DNA from 2 places in the Paenibacillus sp. sgz302164 genome. Region 1 is predicted to be linked to the other one. Evidence: riboswitches for the same ligand, from Rfam matches in the RefSeq annotation. Region 1 holds a riboswitch; the other holds the start of a gene.
The links. Region 1 has a riboswitch for FMN ahead of ribD (bifunctional diaminohydroxyphosphoribosylaminopyrimidine deaminase/5-amino-6-(5-phosphoribosylamino)uracil reductase RibD). Riboswitches for the same ligand answer to the same signal wherever they lie in the genome.

Region 1 (15,312 bases):
AGCCGCTATATATACGAAAAAAGCGATGAATAAAAACGTGCTGCTGACCGAGCTTACGTTCACTCTTGCTTCTCTCCCCTTTCCAATGTTTTAGGCAAGACAGGAATGTTGTTTTTGCTGAGTGCGGCAGCCACTTCGTTGCGCAAGCCGAACCAGTTTTTGTTCGTGTGCGCGCCCAGCGTAAGCCGGCCGTTATCGATGCGCAGCCATACCCGCCGATGCTGCCAGTAAAAGCCCATAATGACGCCGATCATAAAAATCGCCGCCCCGACCCAAATGTAGGGCATCGCTTTATCGACCCGGATATTCAAATACGAGGTGTATTCCGCGAATTGCACGCCATCCATGGATTTGACGGACAAATTCAGCTTCTTGCTGATTGCGCCGTTAATCGCATCCTGGCTGAACGCTTCTTTATCAACCTGCCGCGGGAAGTACATGTAGGGCTCTCCCCCTTCGGCAAGACCGGGCCCCGTGATGCTGAATATGAACGCAGGCGCTTTCGGTTCGTTCGATTTGCTGATCGGCTGGCCTTTTTCATCGATGCCGAATTCCGGGAAATAGCCTTTCAGCTTCAGCTTGTAAGGTCCGGCCTGGTATTCGTCCTTCGGATTGTTCATCGGAAGATCGATCGTCCCGTACACTTCGCCGGTCTGCGGATTACTCAGGTTCGGTTTGACGGAAATCAGCATAAGCGTCTGCTTGTAATCGAACTGGTACGCCTTAAGCCCTTTATAATCCATAGGCTCGTTCACCAAAATGTTCGACCTTTGGACTTCTTCGAGCACAGGCTCTTTCGCCGGATTGCCGCAATCGGCCGTGCAGTGATAAAGCACCGCCTGCGTTTCGTACGTTTTGGGCACGACCTGCCCCTTGTCCTTAATGCTTTTCGGCAGAGCGCTTTCATCATAAAATGCAAGCGTAAACTTTTCATTTTTCAAGTAAAAAGAAGTGTTCGGGATGCGCTTGGTTTCGCCTTCCATAATCCCCATATACTGATCCATATGCCAGCCCGGAATGCTTCTCATCAAGACGCCGAGCAAAAAAATGATCAGGCCGATATGGTTAATATAAGGCCCCCACCGGCTGAACCGGTACTTCTCGGCAAGCAGCGCGGACCCGTCCGCTTCCTTATGTATGCGGTAATTGCGTTTGCGAAGCAGAGCGCCGATTTGGCTTGTCCATTCGGCCGGATCGGTTCCGGGCGGCAGCTCTGCCGTATAGGTCACCTTTTGCCTCGTCAAAAAGCTGATGTGCTTGCGGATTTGCTGCTTTGATAACGCTTTGTAGAGCGGGAGCACGCGATCCAGGCTGCACACGACCAGCGAGGTGCCGATCATAAACAGCAGGGTGATGAACCACCACGAGTTGAATGTGTGCGACAGCCCTAGCTTGTAATAGATCGTGCCTAGCGTCCCGTAATTTTGCGCGTAATATTGCGCCGGATCCATATCGAGAAACGTATTTTCCTGCGGATAGATCGTGCCGACGGCGGAAGCGAGCAAGGTGGCGATAATGATGTACACCGCAATTTTAACCGAGGAAAAAAAGTTCCAAACCCGGTCGAGCGCGGAAGGGTTTGCTTTTTGCGAGCGGCGGGCCATCCCGTCGTAACGCATTTCCAGAACGCCGCTGCCGTCATCGTCTTCCAGAGGCTTGCCGCAGGATTCGCAAAGCGTCGTGCCGATATGGTTCTGATGGCCGCACTCGCATTTGGTGTTGGTAAACATGATGAACCTCCTCGAAGTTTTCTGCGAGGAAAACTTGCTTAGTTAACTCAGCCTGAGCTTCGGCCTCTATTCTTTTTTGCCGGCAATCGAGGCTATCGTCTGGTCAATGTACGATTCGTTCATTTGACCGATTCTTTTCACGGCGACTTTGCCGTCCGCACCTATGAAAAAGGTAGTCGGGTAGTCCATAACCCCGTACATTTTGCGGACTTCTTCCTGCGCGTCGAGCAGGACAGGCAGGCTCAGCTTGTACTGATCCATAAAGCTTTGTACCGTCACCTTGTTTTTGTCCACGTTAACTTCCAGGAATACGACGCCCTGCTGGCTCCATTTTTCATACTGCTTCTGCAGCGCCGGCATCTCCTCTTTACATGGCGGGCAGAAGGTGCCCCAGAAGTTGATCAGCACCGGTTTCCCTTTGTAGTCCGACAATTTGTGCGTGATGCCGTCCAGCCCGACCAGCGAGAAATCGAGCGCTTTGTCTCCTTCCTGCGGGTATTTCTTGTTTTCCGTAGCTGACAAATTCGTAATAATGGTAAACACGCCAATAATAAGCACGACAGCGAATATCGCGATCTGTACCCATTTTTTATTTGCTCCCACGCCATCATCACCTTTTGTTCACATTTTTAGCCATTTTACAGACGTACCTATGTTCAATTATAACGAAAAGAAGACCAAATCCTATTGGCCTTTTTGAATATTATGTGTCTGGTTTGCGGCATCCACGAGTTCCTTGATCTCGTTCGGCGTCAAATGGCGGTACTTGCCGCGGGGCACTCCCGTTAAAAAGAGCGGGCCGAATTTGATGCGTCTCAGCTTGATCACCGGAAACGAAATGGAATCGAACATCCGGCGCACCTGACGGTTTCTGCCTTCGTAAATCGTAATTTCGACGACCGTCTCATTTCTCTCGGGATTGACGTCGGCATATTCGACTTCGGCCGGAGACGTCATGCCGTCTTCAAGCTGCACGCCGTTTCTCAGCTTGTCCAGCAGCGAGCCGTGCGGCACTCCTTTGACCGTTGCCTGGTACGTTCTCGGCACGTGATGCTTCGGGTGCGTCAGCAAATGCGCAAACTCCCCGTCGTTCGTCAGCAGCAGCAGCCCTTCCGTATCGTAATCGAGCCGACCGACCGGGTATACGCGCTCTTTGATGCCGGGCAGGAAGTCCGTAACGACTTTGCGGCCGCCGGGATCGGTAGCGCTTGTGATGACACCCTTCGGTTTATTTAAAAGCAGATACAGTTTTTTCTGTTGGTTAATCGTCCGCCCGTCCACTTTAATCTCGTCCTGCTTGGGGTCTACCTTCACGCCGAGCGTCGTGACCACCTCTCCATTCACTTGCACTCTTCCCGCCGTGATGATGTCCTCACACTTTCTGCGGGAAGCGATACCCGCTTCTGCCAATACTTTTTGCAGTCGTTCCATTGTCCGCTTTCACCTCAAGCTAATGATAACGATTTATGAAGCAAATCACAAGAGCGCAGCGGTCAAGCGAACACAAGATAGCAAATAAAAATGGAGGCGGCGAAGCCGACCAGGTCGGAAATAAGCCCGACTTTGAGCGCGTAGCCGGCTTTGCGGATACCGATCGCGCCGAAGTAGACGGTGATGACGTACAGTGTCGTATCGGTGCTGCCCTGGACCGTCGAGGCGATCCGCCCGATCATCGAATCCGGTCCGAACTGCTCGATCAAGTCCGTTGTAAAAGCAAGCGATCCTGCCCCCGTTATCGGACGCAGGATGGCCAGCGGCAAAACTTCGGTCGGGATGCCGATGCTTTCGAAAAACGGCCGCGTCCAGGAAATAAGCATATCCATCGCGCCGGACGCCCGAAATACGGAGATGGCTACCATCATGCCCACGAGGTGCGGAATAATTTTGATCGCGGTGTCGAAGCCGTCCTTGGCTCCATCGACAAACGATTCGTAGACCGGAACTTTGCGGTACGCCGCGTACAGCGGAATAAATACAATCATGACGGGGATGGCCCATGCGGAAATAACGGATACGATGGCGTACATGGCAAATCATCCTTTCGGCGCTTATTTGGACGGAGGCAGAGGCGTAGCCGATCTGCGGTACCAGCGGTCGACAAGGATAGCGGCCGCCGTGGAAATCGCCGTGGCGATCAACGTCGTTCCGACGATTTCAGCGGGATTCACCGAATTGTAATTCATGCGAATGGCAATTAAAGTCGTCGGAATTAACGTAATGCTCGACGTGTTGAGCGCGAGCAGCGTGCACATGGCCGGGCTCGCCGTATCTTTATGCGGGTTCAGCTTCTGCAGCTCCTGCATCGCCTTGATGCCCATCGGTGTCGCCGCATTGCCGAGCCCCAAAATGTTCGCGCTCATATTGGACATAATATAGCCGATCGCCGGGTGATTTTTCGGTACGCCGGGAAACAGGAAGCGGACGAGCGGACGCAGCAGCACGGCCAGCTTGCCGAGAATGCCGGCGTCTTCGGCGATACGCATCATGCCGAGCCAGAAGACGAGAATGCTGATCAGCCCGAAGCATACGGTGACCCCGCTTTTGGCCCCGTCGAACGCAGCCTGCGTGACCGCTTCCACATTGCCGTTCACAGCGGCGACCACAAATCCGACAACGATAAAAAACAACCAGATCCAGTTCACCACGGCGCTTTCCCCCTAATCGTCCGAAGCGGATTCGGAAATTGAGAACAGCTTTTGAATCAGCAATTTGCAAATAAATTCATAGCGCGAAATGAGCGTCTCTTTGTAGACGGGCCCCTGCTTGAAGCTGAAGGCCGACTGGTCCTGTTCCTTCAGACGCGGACTTCCCTTGTCGTACAGCGGGATCGCGGTGATCGGCCGCTCGTTCAAATACAGTTTCAGCACACCTCTATCACCAAGACGGTATGCCGTGCTGGCCGGATCGACCAGCTCCAGTTTTTTGCTGATCGTCCCGCTTTCGCCGTCCGCCAAAGGATAAGACGTCGTCCTGCCGACGACCCAAGGCGTCCCCTCGATGCCTTCGCCTTTCAAAGCCAGCTGCTGCAGCGGATAATATTGAAATCCGTACTGCAGCAGCCTTGCATGATCCGCCCAATCGTTCGGATCGTTAAGCGTGACGACGGCAAGCTGCTGGCCGCCGCGGGACGCCGAACTTACGAGACAGCGTTTGGCGAGCTTGGTATAGCCGGTTTTTACGCCGTCGGCGCCTTCGAACATGCTCAGCATTTTGTTTTTGTTGAGCCAGGTGTAATCCCAGCTCTCGCTCGGGTTCGGAACTTTTTTCATCTTGGTGCTTACGATTTCCTGGAAAATCGGATTTTTCAGCGCATAAGCCGTCAGCTTGGCCATATCGTTGGCGCTGGAGCGGTGTCCTTCCCCCTCATCCAGACCGGAAGGATTCGTGAAATTCGAGTGATCCATCCCGAGCATTCTCGCTTTTTCATTCATCATGTAGACGAAGCCTTCGACGCTGCCCCCTATATGCTCGGCGATCGCCGTGGCCGCATCGTTGCCGGACCGCAGCATCAGTCCGTAGAGCATATTGTGCAGGCTCATTTCTTCGCCCAGCTTCAAGTAGATCGACGAACCTTCCTTGCCGAAAGCGTTTTTGCTGACTTTGACCTTATCGGACAGCTTGCCGTTTTCAATGGCTACAATGGCGGTCATAATTTTCGTCAGGCTGGCTATGCGCATCGGAACGTCTCCCTTTTCGCTGTACAAAATCCGCCCGGATTCCACATCGATAAGGGATGCGCCGACCGCATTCGTATCGATCTGGGGCGGCGGAGCGGCCTGAGCGGTGCCCACCGGCAGCAGAAGCATCGCCACAATCGCCGGCCACAGCACGGTTTTTATCCAATTCGTTTTCATCCTTATCCTCCTACCCTGGAAGAGCTTGTAGCTTGTACATACAATCAAAGCGGACGGCTGCAAGTTGTCCGTGCCAAAACTTTGTACAAGTATATGCGGCAGGCGAACGGATATGCAAAAACCGGTTTCGCTCTGCCGAAAAGAATGCGAAAACCGGGTCCGCGGCGCATCGATTCGCCTCGCGCAGGCGATATGCTCCCGGCCGGGTGCCCCCTTCGGGAGACGGCGATTACCGGTTAGATTCGCCCAATGGGAAGATGGCGATACCGGTTAGGTGTGCCTATTAGGAAAGGGCGGTTACCGGTTAAGTGCTCCAATTAGTGAAGCGGCGGATAGCGGTTAGATGCGTTAAATGGGGAGACGGCGGCTTGGTGTGCCTAATGGAGAGAGTGTGAATACCTGCTTTGGTGCGCTCCACGCTGGGGAGATGGCAAATACCTGCTTGGTGTGCCCAATTGGGAGAAACGATTACCGGCTACGTACGAGCCTCAATGGAGAGAGGGCGAATACCTGCTTGATACACCCAATGGGGAAACAGCGAATACTCGTTTGGTGTGTCAATTGGAGACGACGAATACCTGTTTTGGTGCCCCTCCCGAGAGACATCCTCTCTCACTTGGCTACAAAGTCCAAATACCTGCAAAAGTGCAGGCTTTTTCCTTGAAAGCACCTCGTTTTGACGAAAAGCCTGCGATTGTGCAGGAATTTTCCCCGAAAATGAGTCTGAGCCCATATTCGCGGCAAAAAGCCTGCACAATTGCAGGAATTTGTCGTGGGCAGCGCATCCATCGAGCAAAAACTGCACTTTTGCAGGTTTTCTACGCGCAACCAGGCAGATTGTGCGACCGGCGACCGACCGCCGTCGTCATGCAGCGCAGCACCGCACGCCGGGAGCTGCGCGCGGTACGAAATTCTGGCGCGTGGTTGCCCCCGGCAGCCTGCAAAACTGCTGGCTTTCCGCGCATGGCAGATCACGCTGCCTGTCAGGCCAGGCATAAAGCCACTGACCTGAAGCCTGCACACATTGCCGGCAACAGCTTGCCAGCCACCGGCCTCAACAACCCCACCCTATACTAGCGCCTCTAGCGCTTGCCTCTCCACCATGCACAGCGGCTCTAGCGCTGCTTTTCCCATCCTGCGCAGCGGTTCCAGCGATGCCTCTCCGTCCTGCGCAGCGGCTCTAGCGGAGCTTTTCCCCCGGCAGCGACTCTAGCGATGCTTTTCCATCCTACGCAGCAGCTCCGGTGATGCCTCACCCTCCCTCCTGCGCAACGGCCCCGGCGCCGCCAGCAAAAAAAGAGACCGTCCCAAGCAGCAAATTTGCTTGCCCCGGGCGGTCTCTTCGGCTTTTATATCGCTTGCTCTACACGATAAAATTTTGATGATCTTCGTTCGCAGCGTTTTTTGCTTCCGCCGTTCCGGTCGTGGAATAAGTGCTTCGCGTGCCCATTCCTTTGAGCATCGCCTGGATTTTGTCCACCACTTGCGGGGCGGAATCGATCAGGCGCTCCAAAATATGCGTCTGATTGTCGAGCGGTACGATCTTCACGCCGGTTTTGCCGACGACGAGGAACGCGATCGGAGTGATCGAGACGCCGCCGCCGCTGCCGCCGCCGAAAGGAAGAGCGACTTTAGCGCTCAGCGCCTCAGTTCTGCCCATGCCGCCTTCGATTTCGATTTCGGAATCGGTCATGAACTCGCTGCCGCCCGCGGCAAAGCCGAAGCCTACTTTGGAAATCGGCATGATGACACTGCCGTCAGGCGTCTCTACCGGATCGCCGACTATAGTATTGACATCTACCATTTCCTTAATATTTTCCATCGCCACTTTCATCAGACCTTGTATCGGATGCTCAGTCATTACATGTTCCTCCCTGTCTTTAAGCCTTTAGTAATAAGCATTTTTAGCTTAACCAACGTCATGAGGAAATATGTAATCCCAATCCGCCGCTTTCTATATTCCTATTAATTCCATCATAATTAAAAAATAGAAAATCAGCCATTCACGCATTCAAGAGGCTGTTTTGACGCGGGGTTTTCGCAAAACTTCATACCATGTCCGGAAACCGCCTTTTACTTTGGCGATCCGCACCAGCAGGCTAACCCCCGCCCACACTGCATGCCACATGCGAATGCGGCCTTTGCACACCAATTCCGTCGTGAATTGCGGCTCGTTGTATTGGGGAATGACCGAAATTTCCGGTTTCGCAATCAAGTTGACGTATTTAAAACCGAAACCAAGCAAAGAAGATTTAATCCCCCAAATAGCCCCGGTCGTGACAGCCGTTTGGGAAGCATCGCCAATGCCTACCCGCGTTATCCACGTCAACTTGCTGCAAGCCACCCGCGACATCGTTTGCTTGAACCAGTCGTAAAAGTCCCGCGTGCTTTCAAGAGCCAGATTGGCGCGCTTAAAAAAATCGACCACTTTATCCTTTGTAATGTGCGCCTTGTCTTCCCCCTGCATGAAAGCTACAGCTTGATTGAGCGTTTCTCTTTTAATAAAAATCCCTGCGGCGAATCCTTTGAATTGGATGACCGGAATGGCGTATCGAAATTTGACGAGCCCGTACAACGCCCGGATTTCAACGGCAAGCTGATCGTTGTCCCTGACGCGCGAAAAGTAAAACTCCCCTTCGATAAAACTTATGAAAAATGCGATCGCGGCTATAATCAACAGGATGCATATCGTTCCAAACCACCACAAAGCCATCGGCCCTCCTTATCCACACATGCCGTACGAAGTCTCTTCCATCACGGCGCCTCTGGTTAGTATGGCCTTGTGCTGGTAATGAAATGCACACCAAAGCCTTCGAATCGTTCATAACGCAAAAAAACCACCATTCCGGCCTGCAAAACGATGCCGAAAATGATGGATTTCCCTGTACTTTTACAAGCCTTCCTTTTTCATATCCTCAAAAGTAATCTGCTCCCCGCCCAGCTTGTCGAACAGCATGCGCGTCTCTTCCTCCAAATCGAAGCTCGCCTGGAACTTGGACGAATCCGGCAGCTCCTGAATGGAGCTCAATCCGAAATATTCAAGAAATTGCTTGGACGTCCCGTACAAAATCGGTCTCCCCACCGCGTCCGCGCGCCCGACCTCTTCGATCAAGTCTTTGGCTGTCAGCGTTTGCAGCGCCCGGTCGCATTTGACTCCGCGAATTTCCTCGATCTCGACTCTCGTAATCGGCTGCTTGTATGCAACGATGGAAAGCGTCTCCAGCGCCGCTTGCGAAAGCGAGGAGCGCGACGGCGTATACGCCAGCTTCTCAAAATAAGGAGCATGCTCGGCAAGCGTCGTCAGCTGAAAAGAACCGGCCACTTCAACGATTTGAATGCCGCGGCCTTTGCGTTTAAAATCAGCCTTCATATCATGAACCATATCTTTAACCAGGTGCAAGTCAAGCTCCATCACTTCGGCGAGCTGCTTGGCGTCCAGACCTTCGTCGCCTGCGGCGAAGAGCAGTCCTTCAATAATTGATTTCATCTGCTGAAAATTGAGCGTCAAATTCAGCCTCCTCCTCTTTCGCATGGATGACAATATCTTCAAACAACCGGTGCTGGAAGCACGTAACCTTTTTCATTTTCATCAGCTCCAGCAGAGCCAAAAAAGTGACGACCACTTCTTCGCGGGTCATATCGTAATCGAACAGCTTTGAAAACAGCAGTTTCCCGCCCTTAAGGCTAAGCAAATCGATGACTTCGCGCATCCGGTCTTTTACAGATATTTCATCTCTGCGAATTTTTGCGACTACATTACGGTTGGTCAATTTGCGCAGCGTTCGTTGAAAGGCGATCAGCAGGTCGGTTACATCGAGACCTTCTACCGGATTCTCCTGCACTTCAGGCAGGAAAGGCGTCAAATCCTCCGGCTCGCGCGTATACACCAAGCTCCGCTCCACTTCTTTATCGCGCAGCATATCGGCAATCGACTTGTATTTCCGGTACTCAATCAGCTTCTGCACCAGTTCCGCCCGCGGATCCAGCTCATCGTCAAATTCGTCGTAATAGTCCTCGATTTCGATTTCCGGCGGTTTGGGCAGCAGCATTTTGCTTTTGATGGCCAGCAGCGTTGCGGCCATGACGAGAAATTCGCTCGTTACTTCAAGTTCAAGCTCCTGCATGGCATTTACGTAATCCAAGTATTGATCGGTTATTTCCTTAATCGGAATATTGTAAATATCCAGCTCGTTCTTATCGATGAGATGCAGCAATAGATCAAGAGGGCCTTCAAAGGCTTCCAGCTTATAAGTCACTTTCATCCGTATCGTCCCCCTTGTCTAAAGTGAAAATATATTCATGACAAGCTGCGCGGCGATGGGATACAAATGAGCGAGCGCCCATTGGCCGATTGGCGTTATCAATAATAGAAGGACCAGCAGCAGTCCGTAACGTTCGTTAGTCAAAAACCAACGCTGCCGGCCGGCGGGAAACAGCCCCCGCACAATGTGCCACCCGTCAAGCGGGTACAGCGGCAGCAAATGAATAATAAAAAGCATGACATTCACAATCACACAGTACTGCGCATAAACTCTCCACGTTTCCACCGCTATCGTCTCGGTGTTGCCGTCAAACCAGGCAGGTAAAAAGAAGTACAGCCACCAAAAGAAAAACACAAGCACCAGATTGGCGCACGGTCCGGCTAAATAAACGAGCGTATGGGAAAGCCGCGGCCGCCGTTTCATTCGAGTCATGTCAACCGGCATTTTTTTCGACCAGCCATACGGTCCGAACACAACCATCGCAAGCCCCAAGGCGTCTATATGCGCCAAGGGGTTTAGCGACAATCGTTTCTGCTCCCTGGCCGTCCGGTCTCCAAGCAACATCGCCGCGCAAGCGTGAGCGGCATCATGAATGGTCATTGCTATGAGAAAGGCGAACAGCCGGGGCAGCAGCGTTTCCAGGTGAAAATAAGAAAGCATTAGGAGCTGAATTGTTTGGTCAAATTCGCCATTTCGATTGCGGTTACCGCCGCTTCCCAGCCTTTATTGCCCGCTTTTGTGCCGGCCCGCTCAACGGCTTGTTCGATCGAATCCGTCGTCAGAACGCCAAATACGGTCGGCACGCCTGTTTTCAAATTGATGGCGGATACGCCCTTGGCCACTTCATTGCATACGTAGTCAAAATGAGGCGTCGAACCGCGGATTACCGTTCCGAGCGTAATGACCGCATCATATTTGCCGCTTTCCGCCATTTTTTGCGCGATCAGTGGAATTTCAAATGCGCCGGGCACCCATGCGATCTCCACTTCGTCGTCCTGAACGCCGTGGCGCTTCAGAGCGTCCTGTGCGCCGCCAAGCAGCCGGGAAGTAATGAATTCATTGAATCGTCCTACGACGATGCCATATTTTAAGTTTTGCGAGACCAAATGTCCTTCGTAAATTTTTGCCATGTCCGTTTCGCCCTTTCTTATTGTAAAATTCCTGCAAGCCGCACGTTAAATGCCGCTGCCGGAGTCATGAAATTCCAGCAAATGACCGAGTTTTTGCTTTTTGGTGTGCAAATAGTTCACATTGTGCTCCTTGCTTTCCATCTGAATCGGCACGCGCTCCACGACTTCCAGGCCGTAGCCTTCAAGCCCGCGGATTTTGCGCGGATTGTTGGTCAGCAAACGGAGCTTGCGGATGCCCAGGTCCTTCAAAATTTGCGCGCCAATGCCGTAATCGCGAAGATCCGGAGCAAATCCAAGCTTAATATTCGCTTCGACAGTGTCCAATCCCTGCTCCTGCAGCGCATAAGCTTTTAATTTGTTGATCAGTCCGATGCCGCGGCCTTCCTGTCGCATATATAATAATACACCGGAGCCCTCTTCTTCAATCTGTTTTAGCGCCGCTTCGAGCTGAGGGCCGCAATCGCACCTGTGGGAGTGAAACACGTCCCCGGTCAGGCACTCCGAATGAACGCGCACAAGCGTAGGCTGCGACGGGTCGATCGTCCCTTTGACAAGGGCCACATGCTCTTTGTTGTCCAACTGATTCGTATAGGCGATCGCTTTGAATGAGCCGAAATCCGTCGGGAGCTTGATCTCCACCTCCCGCTCCACCAGCTTTTCCTCCCGGTTGCGGTAGCGGATCAAATCCTGAATCGTAATGAGGCGGATCTCATGCTTAGCCGCAAATTCCATCAAATCGGGAACCCGCGCCATCGTTCCGTCCTCTTTGATGACCTCGCAAATGACGGCGGCCGGATACGAACCGCACATCCTGGCCAGGTCGACGGCCGCTTCCGTATGCCCCGCTCTGCGCAGGACGCCGCCTTTTTTGGCGATCAGCGGGAAAATGTGACCGGGCCTGCGGAACTCGTGGGCTCTCGTATTCGGATCGATCAGCGCTTCTACCGTTCTGGCGCGCTCGTGCGCGGAAATGCCCGTGCTCGTCTCGACGTGGTCTACCGAAACCGTAAACGCCGTGCCGTGGTAATCCGTATTCCTGGAAACCATGGGAGGCAAATCCAGTTCTTCGGCCCGCTCCTCGGTAATCGGCACGCAGACAAGACCGCGTCCTTCCTTGATCATAAAATTAATTACGTCAGGCGTCGCCTTATCGGCCAGCGCGATAAAATCCCCTTCATTCTCACGGTCTTCGTCGTCCACCACGATGATGACTTTGCCAAGCTTCAAATCTTCGATCGCATCTTCAATCTTGTCAAACCGTATGTCTGTCATCTTCACCCCTCCTAAGAGCAATCCGCCGCTGCCGGACGGGAAGCTTCTTCTATATCCGAAAGCCGCAGCAAGCTTGCATGTGCGTCCCCTGTCACATAAAACCGTGTTCCGCCAAAAAACTTTCCGTTAAAGCGCCCCGTTTGCCGCTGCTGCCGGATTCCTGCTGTCCGAAACGAAGCAGACGCTCCATATATTTGCCCAAAACGTCGCATTCGATGTTGACCGTATCGCCCGGCTTCTTGTCTTGAAGCACCGTCTGGGCCAGCGTATGCGGGATAATGGAGACGGAGGCGTCGCGTTCCGTCACTTGCACGACAGTCAGGCTGATTCCGTCAACAGTAATTGAACCGCTGGGAATGATGTATTTGAAAATGTCTTTGTTCTCCGGTTCGAACCGGTAAACGACCGCATTTTCTTCAGGCGTGCGGGAAATGATAACCGCCGTCGAATCGACATGCCCCTGCACAATATGTCCGCCAAACCGGCCGTTCGCCGCCATGGCGCGCTCCAGATTGACCGGCGTGCCCGTCTGCAGCTTGCGCAGGTTCGACTTGCGGTACGTTTCCGGCATCACGTCAACCGAGAAGGAGTCTGCGTCAAATGCAACTACCGTCAGACAAACGCCGTTCACCGCAATGCTATCGCCAAGCCGCACATCTTCCAGCACCTTCGATGCGCCGATCGTCAGCACCATCGCCTGTCCTTGGCTGCGGACGCGGTGCATGCGGCCGATTTCTTCAATAATACCGGTAAACATGCCTAGTTCCCACCTTCATAAACCGGGTACCCGGTCAAGCATACGTCTTGACCGAACCGCTCGACCTGCAAGCGGTCGAGCGTAATGCTGTCCGCCATCTTCGCGAAGCCGCCAAAGATGAAGTTCGCTGGTGCCTCCGCCCCGCCGCCGATTATTTTCGGCGCGTAGAACAGCACCAGCTTGTCGATGAGGCGCCGCTCCAGCATGGCGCCGTTGAGTCTGCCTCCACCCTCAAGGAGGATGGAGCCGATCTCGCGCTCGCCGAGCTGCCGCATGGCGAGCGTCAAATCGACCTGCGGGCCGTCGCCGCAGGTCACGATCTCGATGCCGCGCGCTTCCAGCGCGGCACGCCGCTCCGCGGGCGCCTGTGCGCTCGCGAGCAGGATCGTCGGCTGACGATCCTGCTCCTGCAGCACGCGGGCGTCCGGAGGGATGCGCAGCAGCGAGTCGGCGACGATCCGTACCGGCTGGATAGCCGGTACGTCGGCGCGCGCGCTGAGCAGCGGGTCGTCGGCGATGACCGTGCCGACGCCGACCATGATGCCCTGGTGCCGGTGGCGCAGGGCATGGACCAGAGCGCGCGACGCCTCGCCGGTGATCCACTTGCTGTCGCCGGTCTTCGAAGCGATCTTCCCGTCGAGCGTGCTCGCCGTCTTGAGCGTCACGAACGGCATGCGCGTGACGATGTACTTGTTGAATGCCTCGTTAAGCGCCGAGGCTTCCTCCCCGAGCAGCCCGACGGATACGTCGATCCCGGCTGCTCGCAGCTTGGCGATGCCCGAACTGGCAACCTGCGGGTTCGGGTCGAGACCGGCGACGACGACGCGCGCGACGCCGGCTTCGATCAGCCGGTCGCTGCAGGGCGGCGTCCGTCCGTAGTGGCTGCACGGCTCCAGCGTCACGTAGGCCGTGCTGCCCCGGGCTTCCTCGCCCGCCATTTGCAGCGCGAGGACTTCGGCGTGCCCCTGGCCGCGCTTCAGATGCGCGCCCATCCCGACAATGCGTCCGTCTTTGACCAGGACGCACCCGACGACGGGATTGATCCCCGTCTGGCCTGACGCGCTTTCGGCCATTTGCAGCGCAAGCCTCATGTAGGCCTCGTCATTGATAAGCTGCATGCGCTCACCACCAATCTCTTGAACTTGAATGCAAAAAAACCCCGATCCGGCACAGGATAGGGGCTCAAGGATTTGAAGTTGACACGAAAATGCTTCGTCTACACGCGTTTGTCCATGTTTTCGGGTAATTCAAACAAACCCGGCACGGTGCCTGAAAGAAGACAGACCTGCCGAATTTTTGTTCAATTGAAAAGAGGCCAAACGTGCATAGCGAACCTGTTGTTCGCGTTTCCTTCTCCCATCCAGACTATACTGTCGGTCCCGGATTTGCACCGGGTCAGCCGTAGCGAAGCTGTTGTCAGGTACCGCTTAGCTTCAAAACGGGTCACGGACTTTACGGCCGGAGCAGCAGCTTCCGAACGTATCACCGCCGGTGGGGAATTTCACCCCGCCCCGAAGGTATGCACACACAATGAAAGAAGAACTAATCTCACTAACGGGAGAATTAGTTTTCTTTGGTTATGAATTTATCACTCGGGCATGGAAAAAGCAACATTTTTTTCTTTTCTCCGCTGAAACATTGTTCACAAATCGGATTAAAAAAAGACCATCCCTAGCCGGTTTTACGGCTTAAGGAAGGTCTTTTTAAGCTTTACAGCTTTATTTTTACACTTCGACAATTTCGACCTTTTCCATTTGGTCTCTGCCTTTGAATGCGTCCACATACTCCATGCCTTTGGTTACTTTGCCGAAAACGGTGTGCTGTCCGTCCAGGTGAGGCTGCGGTTGGTAGCAGATGTAGAATTGGCTGCCGCCTGTGTTTCTGCCGGCATGGGCCATGGCAAGCGTTCCGCGCTCGTGTTTGTTCGGGTTGATTTCGCAGTTGATTTGGTAGCCTGGGCCTCCTGTGCCCGTTCCAGTAGGGCAGCCGCCTTGAGCTACGAACCCGGGAATGACGCGATGGAATACGAGCCCGTTATAAAAACCGGAGTTTGCGAGTTTTTCAAAGTTGGCGACGGTGTTCGGAGCGTCTTTTTCGAACAGGTCGATCAGTACTTCTCCGCCGCCGGCGAGTGTGATTTTTGCTTGTTTGGCCATGTTAGGTCCACTCCTTTAGACAATAATACTTTATTTTACTATGAAAGCTTTCAATTCACAAACCCGCTGTGAAAATTTGCTGCCGCTGCGGAATCGTTGCTGTCGCGGATTTATTTTTTGCGGTATTTTTGCATATATCACAGAAAAATTG
Region 2 (15,312 bases), on a different contig from region 1:
TTCCCTCAAGGCCCGTTTGGAACTGAACGTGATTTGTAACTGAACCGTATTTTTTCATTGACAACCCGTCAAAGAGGATTTATATTAGTGACGATGATAATCATTATCATTTATGATAAAAGGCCCAAAAGTTAAAAGCGCATCCCCTTGCTGCTGTTCCTCATTGTCGCGATCAGAGCTGAGGGAAAAACCCTCGAGCGTTTCACCGGGAAGCTGAAGGGCGTCGAAGACGTGCCGGAAGACAATCTCGAGAAAATCATCGGGCAAGGTCTCGACTTTACAGATCATGCTAAGAAAGGGTACGTAAATGATTGCAAAACGAAAATTCTCATTAAGAACATTCATAATTTCGGCTGTGCTTATGATACCCCTAGTTAGTTGCTCAAGCCAGCAATCAAGCTCAACACCTGCACCTGCTCCGACTGTGAATGCTTCGGCAAGTACCGAAACGCCTAAAACAGAAACGCCCGCTCCCCAAGATGCAAATTCTAAATATCCGATCGTGATCAAGCATGCTTTTGGCGAAACTGTAATTGCAAGCAAGCCTAAACGAGTTGTTACAATTCAATGGGCTAATCATGATGTTGTTCTCGCTCTCGGAGTCGTACCTGTAGGCTTCTCGGCGGCGAATTTCGGCGTTCAGGACGGCAGCGGACTTTTGCCTTGGACAGCTAAAAAGCTCAAGGAACTCGGCGTAAAGGACCCGAATGTTTTCCAGGATACGGACGGCCTTGATTTTGAGGCTATTTCAAATGCAAACCCGGATGTCATTCTTGCAGCTTACTCCGGTATCACTAAGGAAGACTACGGTATTCTTAGTAAAATCGCTCCGGTTGTGGCATATCCGACCGCTCCTTGGTCAACCACGTGGCGTGAGCAAGTCATTTTGAACGCAACCGGTATGGGCATGAAAGCGGAAGGCGAACAACTTATTAAGGACACCGAGAACATGGTTAAAGCAAAGCTAAGCGAATATCCTCAGATTAAAGGCAAGAAAGTCGTTTGGGTCAACTTCTCGGCTAAAGATATGTCTCAACTGCATATTTATACACCTGTAGACTCTCGCGTCTCTTTCCTGCATGAGCTGGGAATGGTTTATCCTGAAAGGGTTACGAAACAGATTACGGACCCTACCAGCTACTCCTTGAAATTAAGCGCTGAGAATGCCGAGGCCCTTTATGATGCAGATTTATTAATTGGATATGGCAATGCCGAATTGTATCAAGCCGTTAAAGCCGATTCCCTGCTAGGCAAAATTCCTGCGATCAAGAGAGGATCTGTCGTGTTTATTGATAGCGATACGCCTTTAGTAGCTGCCGGAACCCCGAATCCGCTTTCGATAGCTTATACCATTGATGAGTACCTGAAATTAATCGGAGGAGCTATTAATAAGATCAATGAATAGTTCTTCGGTTTCAAAAAACAAACAGCTAAGCTCGCATATGCCGAAAAACTTTACGAAAGTTCTGGTAATTTGTATTGTCTTGCTCGGCGTGTGCGTGATTGCGTCTCTCGTCTTAGGCTCTCGGCTGGTGAGGTTTCATGAACTGATAGACGGTATATTTCACCATGACATAGACTCTTACGGGGCAAACGTGGTTCGCAAAAGGTTTTCCCGAACCGTGTTCGGTTTATTTTGCGGTGCGGCACTCGGAGTTTCCGGAGCGCTTATGCAATCGGTCACTCGCAACCCGATTGCAGACCCGAGTATACTGGGAGTTAACACAGGCGCATCCTTGTTTGTGGTTTGCGGGATTGCGTTTTTGAACATAAGCACCGCAAATCATTACATATGGCTGGCTTTAGCCGGGGCTGCGATTACTGCAGTTTTTGTATTCGGAATCGGTTCTATGGGGCGTGGCGGCGCTACGCCCATTAAGCTTGTTTTGGCGGGAGCCGCTACAAGCGCCGCCCTCTCTTCTCTGGTCACCGCCATCATGATTCCACGCTCTTATGTCATGGATCAATTCAGGTTTTGGCAAGTGGGAAGCGTCGGATCGGCAACCTGGAGCGCTATTGCCACTTTCATCCCGTTTCTGATCGTCGGCATACTGATCGCTATTAGTGCTGCCCCGGCATTAAATGCACTGGTACTGGGAGACGATGTTGCGACCGGAATGGGCGTTCGAACAGGAGTGCTGAGGCTGGTCTCGGCTCTTGCAGGTGTTATTTTGTGCGGCGCGGCTACTGCGCTGGCAGGGCCTATTGGTTTTGTCGGGCTTTTATCCACTCACGTCATGCGCCTTATTCTCGGCCCCGACTTGCGTTTTGTTATACCCATGTCAGCGATTTCGGGAGCAATCATTTTGACGATATCAGATGTAAGCGGCAGGCTTATCGGCAGCCCCGGCGAGCTTGAAGTCGGCGTAGTTACAGCGTTTATAGGAGCTCCGTTACTAATATTTCTAGCTATGAGATCGAAAGTGCGTTCATTATGAATAATGAATCTGTAAAATTGATTATAGCGGGCAGACGTCAAAGACGCCGCCGATGGATACTAGTCACCGGCTGCCTTGCAGTACTTGCATGCATTCTTTGCTGCGCCATGCTTTTGCTGGGGAGCGCCATTTATCCGGTTAAAGATGTCATCCGGGCGCTTTCGGGAGAGCAAATCAAAGGTGTGTCTTTTGCGGTTAATACCATACGTCTGCCGAGAATGCTGGCAGGTCTTTTCGCCGGATTTGCTTTCGGTCTTGCCGGATACACCTTCCAGACCATGCTGCGTAACCCCCTTGCGAACCCGAATGTCATCGGTATTACCTCCGGTTCGAGCGCGGCGGCTGTTTTTTGTATAACCATACTTCATACAAGCAGAGCCGTTGTTTCCGTTGCTTCAGTAGTCGCTGGTCTTACTACAGGGATAATCATGTATATATTATCCAGGGGAAAGTCATTTTCGATCGGGCGATTAATCCTTATCGGAATAGGCATACAGGCCATGCTGGACGCGGTAATATCCTATCTTCTGCTGGTTGGCGCACAACAAGATATTCCCGCAGCGCTCAGATGGCTCGGCGGCAGCCTCAACGGCTCTCAAATGAACGAGCTTCCGCCTCTTGTTATAACGGTTTTAATCTTTGCGCCTATCGTTATCGTGCTGGGCAAACATCTAAGTCTATTGGAGCTTGGAGAACAATCGGCTTCTTCTCTCGGGGTGGACACGGACAAGACAAGAATTGCGCTAATTTTGAGTTCCGTCTGCATGATTGCTCTTGCTACCGCTACCACGGGTCCAATAGCCTTTGTCTCCTTCCTTTCGGGACCGATTGCAAAAAGACTAGTCGGAGTTGGCTTCTCAAACGTAATTCCGGCGGGTCTTGTTGGCGTTAATTTGGTTTTGGCGGCAGATCTAATCGGACAATTTGCTTTCGAGGTCAGATTCCCTGTGGGTATCATAACCGGATTGCTCGGAGCGCCGTATCTGATCTTCCTGCTAATCCGAATGAATCGAAAGGGAGAATTATAATGAAACCGACACATCTTTTTCAAGCCGAACAACTAGTAGCCGGCTATGATCAAAAAACGGTTATCCAAGGCGTAGACCTTGTTATCCCTAGTAATAAAATCAGCGTTATTATTGGAGCAAACGGCTGCGGAAAGTCTACGCTGCTTAAAACACTGGCAAGGCTTATAAAGCCTATATCCGGAAAAATCGCTATTGACGGAAGGCCAATCGGCAAAATACCGCCCAAACAGTTGGCCCGAGTTATAGGACTGCTGCCGCAATCCCCCATTGTTCCGGAAGGAATTTCCGTGGCGGATTTGGTTGGACGAGGAAGGTTTCCACACCAGTCCTTGCTCAGCGGATGGACAAAAAAGGATTATGAGGCAGTTGCCGAAGCTATGAGAATTATGGATATAACGGAGTTTGCCAATCATAATATCGACGAGCTTTCGGGCGGTCAAAGACAGCGTGTCTGGATTGCAATGGCTCTAGCACAACAAACCGACATTTTATTTCTCGATGAACCGACGACCTTTTTAGATATCACCTATCAAGTCGAAATTTTTGACCTGCTCACAGACCTTAACCGCAAACACGGAACTACGATTATGATGGTGCTTCATGATATTAACTTGTCCGCGCGTTATGCGGACCATATTTTCGCGCTTTACAAAGGAAAGCTTGTTGCCGAGGGCGAGCCATCGAAGGTTATTACAAGCACATTGGTCAAAGACATTTTCGGGCTTGATTGCACGGTGATCAAGGACCCCATTTCGGGCTCTCCTTTGGTGGTGCCAAAAGGCCGGCATCATGTCAATAACCTTAGCCGCTGACACCGTCCAGGAAGAAGCCGCAGACGCTTGAGGAGCCAGCGTCACAGACACACGTAGATAAAGCCCGTTTGGGCTTGCCTGCACAGTGATTTTCCCCAAGGTTGACCGATCCCAATCCCCCTCGGGGGCAACTTTTCGCTTTAGCATCGCCCCATCAACACTCACAGTCCAGCGAGTTGTCTATAGCGGCAAGTTTTAAGGCCATCCTTGTTGGGATGGCCCTTTCTTTGTACAAAATATAACTTCTTTATCCAATCACATCACTTCTTCTCTTTCTTGCCCCATCTCGTTCGTCTCTTTCCGTAGATATCCCCCATATTCCTGGGTCCACGTCCACATGGCGGCAAAAATAGGCTGCAGAGCCTGCCCGGACTCGGTAAGTTCGTATTCGACATGCAGCGGTATGCCAGGGTAAAGAGTGCGAGAAACGATTCCTTTCTCTTCTAACAGCCTCAAGCGGTCTGTCAAAGTTTTCGGACTAATGGGATGCAGCTTGCGGCGTAATTCCCCGAAACGTCGGGTCCCGTTAAACAGTTCGAACAAGAGAAGAAGCATCCATTTGCCATCCAAGATCTCCAAGATAGGTTCAACGATACCAGGACAGGACCGATCCATCATCACTATCACTCCATAGTTCATTTTTTGAAACTATTGCACTTTAATGTAACTACTTTTCAAATGTACCACAGTTCATTTACTATGTAAATCAAGGGGAAGAGAAAATTACTAAAGAGTCGCAGAGAGGAGGAACCATCTTTGGATAGACCGTTTGAATTAGATCTGATGGAGTATCCGTTCACTGATCGCTGGCTGCCTTACCGTGACGGTTACATCCATTACCTCGATGAAGGGAAGGGCCCGACGGTTCTTCTCCTACATGGGAACCCTACGTGGTCATATCTTTATCGGAACGTTATCAAAGAGCTTCGAGAAGAATTCCGTCTTATCGTTCCGGATTACCCCGGATTCGGTATGTCGAAGGCACCCAGCGGCTACCGCTTTACGCCACAAGAGCAATCGGAAGCCGTTCACGAACTGATTCGCCGTTTGAATCTAAAGGATTTTATATTAGTAGTTCAGGATTGGGGAGGTCCGATCGGCTTGAACTACGCAGTACGGCATCGAGACAATTTGCGCGGCATCGTCATCATGAATACGTGGGCCTGGCCTGCGGAAATTTTGCCGATGAAATTGTTCTCGCTCGCCATGGGGGGCTGGCCAATCGGGTATTGGCTTCAGACTAGGCTCAATTTTTTCGCCAAAGTCATTGTTCCTCACGGGATATATCATGCCGAAAAAGTCACGGATAGCTTGCGCAAAGCTTATACCGACCCGTTCCCGACCCCGAAATCCAGAATACCGACATGGATATTTCCCAGGCAGATCCGCAGGGCGCGAACATGGCTCGCCGACATTGAATCGAAATTGCCGAATTTGTCCGATTTGCCTGCGCAAATTTTGTGGGGAACGAAAGACAGTGCCGGCTTCCCGCTCGAACAGATGGCCAAATGGCAAACATATTTGCCAATGAACGAAACCGAAATCCTTGAAGATGCCTCACACTATGTGCAAGAGGATCGTCCGGATCGGGTAGCAGCATCAATCCGAAACATACGGAATAGAACATGAGGAGGAATATTATTATTATGAAAACTATTTTATGGGCAACTTTAACCGCTAACGGCAATTATGCGCAATCCGGCCCCGAGAACCCACCGAGAAAAGAAGCGTTGGACGACTTCGCGACACAGGCCAAAGCTGCAGGAAATTTCATTGTCGGGCGTCGTACTTTCGAAGCTATGCGCGGAAATGGCGGCGGGGGTCCCTTTGCCGAAATCGATATCGTCGTCGTTTCGCAGAACGCCTCAGAAATCCCGGGCGTAACGGTTGTAAGCTCGCCGCAGGCGGCCTTGGACTACCTGCAGCAAATCGGTCATCAAACCGCTCTCATTAGCGGCGGTGCGGATCTCCACAACTCGTTTCTAGGTCAAGGGCTTGTAGACGAAGTGATTTTCAATGTTGCGCCTGTATTGGAAGGTAAAGGGTTAAATCTTTTAATCGACAAAGATAACTACCAATATAGGCATGTGCAATTGCTAGACTGTAAACTCCTCGGCGGTGGAGTCGTTCAATTACGCTATTCAATTGATCGGTAAATGGCTTAAACCTTCATTAAACAAACCCATCAGTAATCACGCGCTGCATCGAACCAGCGTTGAGCCATCTCCTCTGGTATAGGCTGGCCGATCAGGTGGTCAGACCGGCTTAGTTGCCATACCGCTTCACCAAGGTCTTCACGTTCGGTAGTTTCGATGCCTTTGAGGGTATTGAAGCGTACGGTGAAGGCGGTAATGGCTGCCTCGGCATCGGCAAAGCTGCGGGCCTGGGCCAAGGCTGCCTGTGCAACGTCGTAAGCTTCGTTAGCCAGCTTGGCCAGACGTTTAGGCCAGGACGAGAACGGACGGCCAAACTCGGTCGTCCACCACTCAGGCTTTCGCAATTGACTCACTGAAGCATGACCGGTCCACGAGCGGGTACTAGCTCGTGCTTTCATTTGCTGCTTTAGGCGCTTGCCCGCGGTCTCTTCCACGTTGTAGGCGATAAAGCCTTCAAGCAGCGGCCACGCGCTCAAGGGCGGCAAGTCACCCAGATCGGGCATAAAGCGCAGCTCCAGATACGTTAACCGGGCATGATGGGCCAGCAAGTCCAAGTCGCAGAAGTTCCCCCACAAACTCAGGGAGCTAAGGTTTGGGAACCGGTTCAGACACTCCAGCGAGATAGGCTGTCCCAGCGGCGCGTTCCGGAGCGTCAGGCTCGTGACCTGGTGCAATTCACCCATGTCGGGCAGCAAGAAGGGGGCATCACTCTTGCGTCGGCCGGTGCTCGGCGCCAGTGTCAGAGAATATGGCAAATCGCCAGTTGCCGAGAAGCGTGATAGATCGCCGGCCACACTCAGGCGGAAATATTCAAAGACCTGCCGCTTCGGAAGCTTCAGGTGCAAACGGCTACCGGACTGGTCCAGTTCGATATACAAGCCATGCAAAATGGACTGGCCGGCGTCCGCCACCGTGTCTGCAGACAGGATCGGAACCCATGCCATTTCTTCAATGGGGCGTTTCTGCGCCCAGTCAAAAAAGCCCGCGTCGCTGCCCGTGTAGCGCAGAAATCGCGGCCAGGGCGAGCCGGCCGGCGTGGCAAAGGCATTGAATACGGTCCAATCGACTTGCGCATCAGGCGGGACGTGAAGGTCTGCCTTTTTGCCCAATTGCGACGGTCCAATGGAGAGGCTGCCCACACCGGGCTCAATGACAAGCGTGTGACTGCGAGAACCCGTCAGGTCGATAGGATAACGGCCATCTCCTCTAATAGTACCAACAGGAGGACAAGCCTGATTATTATTTGGCATTTCTATCATCCTTTCTTCATAGTCGTCTTGCAAGCTTGCCAAACACAAAACACCGCTTCGTTCGGTAAAGTGAGTGGGTCGAAGTCACACGCTACCACACAGAAGAGGTATCATCCATATGTTAGAACATCAATTTGACCTGAATCAACTGCCAAATGAACTAAAGTTCGCGTTCACGGGTCTCTTTTTTAAACAACAATAAAAACGTGATGATTCCCTACCTTGTGAAGGGATCAGCACGTTTTTTTGTACCTATGAGGTTCGGTTCGTCTCCAGGCTTCTCTGAATCCGCAAAAATGCAGCGCCGTTTAGTTGCTCAGTCAACAAAAATTTGTTGATCGCGCAACTAAATTGATTTATATTGTTTTTAGCGAATGGAGGATGGACGATGGCAAGGTTATCGGAAAAAGAGTTGACTGCTTGGCGGTTGTTTATTAAAACACATGCCAAAATCATAGAATGCATTGAGCGGGATTTGGCAGCACAGAAGAAAGTCCCGCTAACCACGTACGACGTTTTGATCGCTTTGTTTGAGGCACCCGATCGCAGGCTTCGCTTTTCAGCATTAAATCGGAAGGTGGTCTTGAGTAAAAGCGGCTTAACAAGGATGATCGACCGGCTGGAGCGCGAAGGATTGATTCAAAGAGAAAAAAGCGAAGAGGACCGACGGGGAGCATATGCTGTTCTCACGGATGAAGGGGAAAGACAGCTGCGGAAAGCTTGGCCTATATATGCAAGGGGGATCAAGCAGTATTTTGCGGACTCTTTATCCGATGAGGAAGTGGAGTTTCTGATACGTTCTTTTGGCTTGATCTATAAAGAGCTGCAATCTTCGCAGGAAAAGGAGGGAGATTAAAATGGGGGAAAGTGGTGCTGCAGTTGAAAGAGTAATGGTGGCTGAAGACCCGGCAACATTCGTTACTCGCCCCGTTTCATATATTCAGATTGAATTAGGAGGGATTCCGGGAGATCGTCATTATGGCTTGTTGCGTCCTGCGGATTCCAGGCAAAAAATTTATCCTCGCGGTGTACTGACTGCGAACAGACGTCAAATCAGCATCGTTTCGAAAGAGGAATGTGAACGCATCGCCAATCGGTTGGATCTCCCTGAGATAAAGCCGGAATGGCTGGGGGCCAACATTATCATTAGCGGATTTGAGAAGCTTACAGAACTGCAGCAAGGGGTTAGGTTGATTTTTCCGGATGGTACGGGATTGATTTGTGAAGGGGAAAACCTGCCCTGCATTGGACCCGGAAGGGTGATTGAACAAATGTATAATCAAAGCGGACTTAGTCAGAAATTTGTGCCTGCCGCTAAAAAGTTGAGAGGTATCGTTTGTTCCGTGGAAAGGGAAGGCCGGATTTCGGAAGGCGATACGATTGTATTTCTTTAACACGCTGAGCTCGACACAGCAAAAAGCCGTGGCCTAATGAAGCGCGTTTTCTCACGTTTCATTAGGCCACGGCTTTTTATTACCGGCAGGCAGTGCCGCCTACCGCTGTTTCGATAATTGAATGAGCACGATCCAGATTAGCACGAACCCGGCGATCTGCGCGGCGGTCACAGGCTGGTGGAACACCACCCAGTTGATCAGCAGGCCGACTGCGGGGAAAAACAGCTCCGCAAGCGTAGCGTAGGAAGCTTTGGTTCCGGCTAAGCCGCGGTAATATAGAAGCAGGCTGAGCAGGCCCGGGAGGAACGCTTGCAGCAGCAAGTTCCCCAGCACCGGCCCCCAGTCGCCCGCCTCGGCGAGCGGCTGGAGCCTGCTGCCATCCAGCGAAGTGATGGCGGCGAGCAGCGGCAGCGCGCACGCGAAGCGCAGCGCGGTGACGGTCTCGAACTGCATTTTGCCCAGCAGCAGTCGGCCCATCACCGTCGAGCCGCCCCATAAGGCGGCGGCGCCAATCGACAGCAGGCCGGCCGTTGCGGCCACGCCGGACAGGCTGGCAAGCGGGCTGGCCAAGCCGAAGGTCAGCAAATACGTGCCGGCCAGCGCCATGACCAGCAGCAGCGCAAACCGCGCCGGCAGCGACTCTTTCAAAATCATTCGCGCCATCAGAATGGCGAACAGCGGCTGCAGCTTTTGCAGCAGCAGCACTGCATTCGGATTGCCGTGGGCGAATGCCGAAGTAAACATAATGGTGGCGATCGCCGACCCGCCCCATGAAATGAACAGCAAGGCCAGCACATGGCTCGCCTTGAGGCCACGCAGTTCGCTGCGATGCAGCCATAAGACCGGCACAGCATAAAGCATAAGCAGCAAATGCTCGAAGAGCACAATCTGCGAGGAAGTAAAGTATTTCAGCAGCAGAATGCGGAACAGCGGGTCAATCCCCCATAGCGCCGCTCCCACAGCCACCAGCCATATGCCGCTGCGCGTGCTGCTGCCCGCATGTTCCAGCGTCACGGGCCGTCCAATCGTGATTCCTTTTTCCATCGTTCAAAACCTCCTGTGAAATATGCGAAGGAAAGTCAGGTCTGCCCTCGCAAGCTGAGAATTGGGTTTTGAATAGGACGCTTCGAAAGAAGAACACCCCGTTATCAAAAATCGATAACGGGGCATCTTAAAGAGGCTGGGACCTGATCATTTTTTTGCAAAAATGAACGGCGCCCTGCCTGCTTATAACCTTCTCCCATCCGGACTGTACCGTCGGCCTTGGAATTTCACCAAGTCAGTCGCTTGCTGCACTTGAAGCAATAAGCGAGTCGCGGGCTCAGGTTCAAACGGTGAACCTTTACCGCCGGTCGGGAATTTCACCCTGCCCCGAAGGTCCGTATTCTATTAGGTGGATTATACAACATAATGACTTAATCCGACAAGGGTCATCGGAAAAAAAGCTCCTCTGAAGCGAGGCAGTCCGAACTGCCGTCGCCGCAAATATCCGGATTTCCACGATTTCGCCGGCATGCTCCAAGTCCAGTATATCGTCCGGAATGCGGATTGAACACGGTACGGAGCGGTCAGTTACTGTTTGAAAAAGCCGTCTACTTCCGCATAGCCCGTCATATGTTCCTTAAGGACCGGCTCCAGCTCTTCAAAAAAGACCGGCTGCTTGCCCACCTCAAGGTTGTCCGTATCCAGCGCATAAACAACCAGTCTGTACAAATGGTCTCCTGAATACCGCGGAGGCTCCATGCCGTAGTAGCTGTTAAGCTCTTTCCCTTCTTTCAGAGAGCCCGCTGCCCCATCTTCCAGTTTTTGCACGGACGCCGGAATATTGAGCACGCTCCAGTGAATGAAATTGTCCGCAATCGGATGCAGATCATACACCACAACGGCAAAAGATTTCGTACCTGCCGGCACATGGCTCCAGCTTACCGGCAAGCTTATATTTTGCCCGCCCGTTACGCCTCCATGGGCATATTTGACCGGAATGTTCCCGTACTCCTGAAAAGCGTCCGTCTGCGCCTGCAGCCCGCCCGCTCCACGCTGAGCGGACACAGAAAGCGTACGGCTGCCGGATTCCCAATGCAGCGATACGTTTAGCGCCAAAGGAAGAATCCGCTCCGATACCATCATCGCGCCGTCCATGATGACCGCTTCGTGATCAAGCTCATAGCTCACTCCGTTTACGACCGCTTTCTTCTCCCCCAGCTGTATCGCGACGTCGGTGGAGCCGCCGGTAACATGAGCGGTTTGACCCGCTTCGTCCCATGAAACGCTCCAGCCGTTGGCTTCGAATACAGCTCGCAATGGCACCAGAATTTCCGTGTTGATCATCGCCCCCTGCACCGGAAGCGCCTTGTCTTCCAGTTTAATGGAAACCGGTGTATTCCACTGCAAGTAACTGCTGACATTGCTCATAACGTCTTTCTTGACCGCCGTTTCGGCATTTGCTTGAACAGGTGCAGCACACGCTGCCACCATAGCCCCGATCAGGATCATCCGTCTTGCTTGAAATGTCTTTCTCATTTTCCCCACTCCCATTCATCATTTTTTTGCGCCTATTCCGCTCCTTTTTGCGGTACAATAGCAAGGAACAGATAAAACGCCGTCGTTTTATAACTATTTTCATAACGTTCGTTTGAATTTATGTTACAAAAAATTATGGCCTATGTCAATAAGGGACGTGAGGTTAATTTTGCTATCCATCGAAAAACAGCTGCTCTACTTAATGTCGCGCGCGGATCGTCTGGAGGCGCAGGAATTCGTTCGCATTTATGAAAATCGCGGCTATTCGGCTCCCTACATCCGCAACAGCCTATCCCGGCTCAAAAAAGAAGGCTACGCCGTCACTCCGTCCCGCTCCAGTTATCAAATTACGGACACGGGGCGATCCATGGTCCAATTTATCAATCAAAAACCGCAGCTGTACCGAAAAAAATGGGATCAATGCTGGCACCTGGTCATGCTGGAAATCCCGGAAACGGAACGCAAAAAGCGGGATCAGTTCCGCTCCGACATTTTGCAAACCGGCTTCGGACTGCTGTATAACAGCGTCTATATTTCCCCATGGCCGTATAAAAGCGAAGTTGAACAGCTTATACAAAAATATGGCCTGAACGGGCAGGTTACCTTATTCCAGGGCTCTATGCAATACCGGACTCTTACCTCTGAAGACGCTATATCGATATGGCAGTTGGAGCCGGTGGCCGAGAAATACCGGGAGAAGCTGCAGTGGTTCTCATCGCAATTTGAACCGGTTATGCAGCAAGCATTGGACAAACGTTCGGAGCCTCTGGAGGTATTTATTTGCTATTTGCATATGGGCGAAGTCATCAGCGAATTGTATCTGGCCGACCCGATGCTGCCTGCTGAGCTTTTGCCTGAAGATTGGCAAGGTTACGCGATCCTTCAGTCTTTTCAAACTCATTTGGACAAACTTGCTAAAGCCGTATCGGCCGGCTCGGTGTACGCCCAATTCGTCAGGAGTTGAGGGTGGCGGGTGCCACCGCGGGCCGCGGGATCTGTCTGGTTTGCCAGGTCAGGCCTGCCAGCTCCCCCCTGCTCAGCCAAGATCGTCAAACTCGCAGGTTCCCCCCTCCCGCCGGCCTGCCGCATTTTGTTTTTTGCCGCAAGTTGGCTACAATGAAAGAGGTAGCTGAATTTAACAAAGGAGGATGTTCTCATGAACAGCTTTGTCTTTCATAATCCTACGACACTATATTTCGGACGCGACCAGTTGGAGCAATTGACGAAAGAGGTGCCAAAATACGGAAAAAACGTACTTCTCGTCTATGGCGGCGGAAGCATTAAGCAGAACGGCATTTATGACCGCGTGATCAAGCTGCTTGCCGAGGTTGGAGCTGCAGTCACCGAATTAAGCGGCGTAGAGCCGAATCCGCGGCTGACAACGGTACATAAAGGCGTGGAACTGTGCCGCAGCCATCAGATCGATTTGATTCTCGCCGTCGGCGGAGGCAGTGTCATCGATTGCGCCAAAGGAATCGCCGTCGGGGCGAAATACGAAGGCGATTTCTGGGATATCGTCACCCGCAAAGCCGCCGCGACAGGCGCGCTGCCGCTCGGCACCGTACTGACGATTGCCGCGACAGGCTCCGAGATGAACTCAGGTTCGGTCATCACCAACTGGGAGACGAAAGAGAAGCTCGGCTGGGGAAGCCCTTATTCGTTCCCGCAGTTCTCCATTCTCGATCCGGTACATACGCAATCCCTCCCGGCGAATCAAACCGTCTACGGCATGGTCGATATCATGTCGCACGTAATCGAGCAATATTTCCATCATGATGCCAATACTCCCGTCCAGGACGGATTTTGCGAGGCCATTTTGCGCACCGTCATTGAGACGGCGCCAAGGCTGTTGAAGGATCTGAACAGCTACGAGGACCGGTCGACGATTCTTTACTCCGGAACTATGGCGCTGAACGGAGTTTTGAGCATGGGCGTTCGCGGCGACTGGGCGACCCACAATCTGGAGCACGCCGTGTCCGCCGTGCACGATATCCCTCACGGGGGAGGGCTCGCGATTTTGTTCCCGAACTGGATGACTTATACGCTTGACGCCAATGTAGCGAAGTACAAACAGTTCGCGGAGCGCGTCTTTGGCGTAGATGCCGCCGGCAAAACCGACCGGCAAATAGCCGAAGAGGGCATCGCGGCGCTGCGGCAGTTCTTTAACTCGATCGGCGCGCCAAGCCGTCTGGCCGATTACGATATCGACGACTCGACGATCGAGCTCATGGCCGACAAAGCCATGGTGTACGGAGAGTTCGGCTATTTCAAGAAGTTGAACCGCGACGATGTGCTGAACATCTACCGCATGTCGCTGTAAAACGCAAAGGGCTATCCCATAAGCGGCTTTGGCTGCCGACGGGATAGTCCCTTTTTTTAAAGACCCATATTGTGCAAATCGGCAGCCTCTGGCATACATCTTCAATATCGTAATATAGTTGGATTAAATGATAGTTACCGTCCTTTACATATTTCCATTTTTTATTATAATTCAAAACAAAGGATGCACAGACTTGCGGGAAGCCGGTGATTTCGCCAGTATTCGTTCACCTCGCATTGCAACCGCTTACTTCAGGGCGCTTTGTTGCGAGACCTATTTCGGGAAGGGGGCTATTCATGAAAAAAACCAGGGTCAACCTGCTGGCCAAAATGCTGATTTCCTATATATTGGTGCTGATGTTTCCCGTCATCGTTATTTTGGTCTACTATTACCCGTATTCGACGGAAGTTGTGAAGCAAAAGGAAATGGACTGGAACGCCCATGTCACCGAGCAGGTCATGAATTCGATGGATATTTTCACCCGTTATGTGTACAACCTTCCGTCCGAACTGGTGAACAATAAGGAAATCAAGCTGTACCTGGCCGGGGACGACGATTACCAAAGAATTGTCATTGCGAATGAAATGCGGAAATACAATGCGACGGATGCGTTCATCGACAACACCTTTTTGTATGTCAAAAACATCGGTTTTCTGTTTGCCAAAACAGGCAGCGCCTACACCATTCGCGACTTCGAAAATCCCGGCGTCGGATATTACTACGAAAACTGGCCGCATCAAGCCATGTTCGAGGAACTGAACAATTTGACTGCACCGGCGGTCCGTCCGGCGGAAAACGTCATCGTACCCGGCAATAACCGGATGCGCATGCTGACGTTCTTATCGCCGCTGCCGTTAGGCGGTCTCAATTCCCCCGGTACGGTGCTCATCATGGTGAGAGAGGAAACGATTATCCGGCTGATGAAGTCGGTTTCCGAATCGTACAATGGCGATTTTTTTATTTTTGACCAAAAAGGAAACCGGCTGGTCGCTTCCAACGAGACCTCCTACACCGATTCGAGCGATTTCCGGAACCTGGTGTCCGGCTTGAGCGAAAACCGTTCAGGGTCGGGTATTTACCGGATCGACGGCAAATCTTTTATCGTCTCGCACGAAGTGTCGGATAAAAACGGCTGGAATTACGTCACTTTGGTGGCCGTATCCGAAACGCTGCAGGATATCCGAACGATTCAGCGCAATACGGTCATTCTTTTTATATTGATTTTATTGCTCGAAGTGATCGTCATTTATGTGTCCATCCGCAAAAACTATCATCCGATCAAAGGTTTGGTTCATTTCGCCAAAAACTTGTTTACGCCGAGAGAGCCGCGGACCATGAACGAATTCGATACGATCCGGTATGCGCTGGATCAGCTTTCCTCCGCCAACAGCAGG

Region 2: another riboswitch for FMN. It lies ahead of AC0LWT_RS17350 (DMT family transporter); the one in region 1 lies ahead of ribD (bifunctional diaminohydroxyphosphoribosylaminopyrimidine deaminase/5-amino-6-(5-phosphoribosylamino)uracil reductase RibD).

Annotation. Positions count from the first base shown of each region.
Region 1 is NZ_JBVYOL010000006.1:109,916-125,227, forward strand. It holds gene ccsA (cytochrome c biogenesis protein CcsA) at 1-63, opposite strand, end outside; gene resB (cytochrome c biogenesis protein ResB) at 60-1,730, opposite strand; gene AC0LWT_RS11850 (redoxin domain-containing protein) at 1,797-2,333, opposite strand; gene AC0LWT_RS11855 (pseudouridine synthase) at 2,415-3,161, opposite strand; gene AC0LWT_RS11860 (spore maturation protein) at 3,224-3,757, opposite strand; gene AC0LWT_RS11865 (nucleoside recognition domain-containing protein) at 3,779-4,375, opposite strand; gene AC0LWT_RS11870 (D-alanyl-D-alanine carboxypeptidase family protein) at 4,388-5,584, opposite strand; gene AC0LWT_RS11875 (hypothetical protein) at 6,146-6,661, shown strand; gene ytfJ (GerW family sporulation protein) at 6,948-7,445, opposite strand; gene AC0LWT_RS11885 (DUF2953 domain-containing protein) at 7,596-8,297, opposite strand; gene scpB (SMC-Scp complex subunit ScpB) at 8,475-9,071, opposite strand; gene AC0LWT_RS11895 (segregation and condensation protein A) at 9,055-9,846, opposite strand; gene AC0LWT_RS11900 (site-2 protease family protein) at 9,865-10,506, opposite strand; gene ribH (6,7-dimethyl-8-ribityllumazine synthase) at 10,506-10,976, opposite strand; gene AC0LWT_RS11910 (bifunctional 3,4-dihydroxy-2-butanone-4-phosphate synthase/GTP cyclohydrolase II) at 11,022-12,248, opposite strand; gene ribE (riboflavin synthase) at 12,340-13,005, opposite strand; gene ribD (bifunctional diaminohydroxyphosphoribosylaminopyrimidine deaminase/5-amino-6-(5-phosphoribosylamino)uracil reductase RibD) at 13,008-14,123, opposite strand; FMN riboswitch at 14,350-14,528, opposite strand; gene AC0LWT_RS11925 (peptidylprolyl isomerase) at 14,730-15,161, opposite strand.
Region 2 is NZ_JBVYOL010000009.1:278,159-293,470, reverse strand. It holds gene AC0LWT_RS17405 (hypothetical protein) at 85-510, opposite strand; gene AC0LWT_RS17400 (iron-siderophore ABC transporter substrate-binding protein) at 503-1,405, shown strand; gene AC0LWT_RS17395 (FecCD family ABC transporter permease) at 1,398-2,438, shown strand; gene AC0LWT_RS17390 (FecCD family ABC transporter permease) at 2,435-3,466, shown strand; gene AC0LWT_RS17385 (ABC transporter ATP-binding protein) at 3,466-4,278, shown strand; gene AC0LWT_RS17380 (winged helix-turn-helix transcriptional regulator) at 4,534-4,896, opposite strand; gene AC0LWT_RS17375 (alpha/beta fold hydrolase) at 5,035-5,907, shown strand; gene AC0LWT_RS17370 (dihydrofolate reductase family protein) at 5,925-6,434, shown strand; gene AC0LWT_RS17365 (hypothetical protein) at 6,464-7,684, opposite strand; gene AC0LWT_RS17360 (MarR family winged helix-turn-helix transcriptional regulator) at 8,073-8,540, shown strand; gene AC0LWT_RS17355 (MOSC domain-containing protein) at 8,542-9,078, shown strand; gene AC0LWT_RS17350 (DMT family transporter) at 9,178-10,122, opposite strand; FMN riboswitch at 10,307-10,461, opposite strand; gene AC0LWT_RS17345 (YbhB/YbcL family Raf kinase inhibitor-like protein) at 10,651-11,598, opposite strand; gene AC0LWT_RS17340 (PaaX family transcriptional regulator C-terminal domain-containing protein) at 11,768-12,562, shown strand; gene AC0LWT_RS17335 (iron-containing alcohol dehydrogenase) at 12,755-13,918, shown strand; gene AC0LWT_RS17330 (helix-turn-helix domain-containing protein) at 14,215-15,312, shown strand, end outside.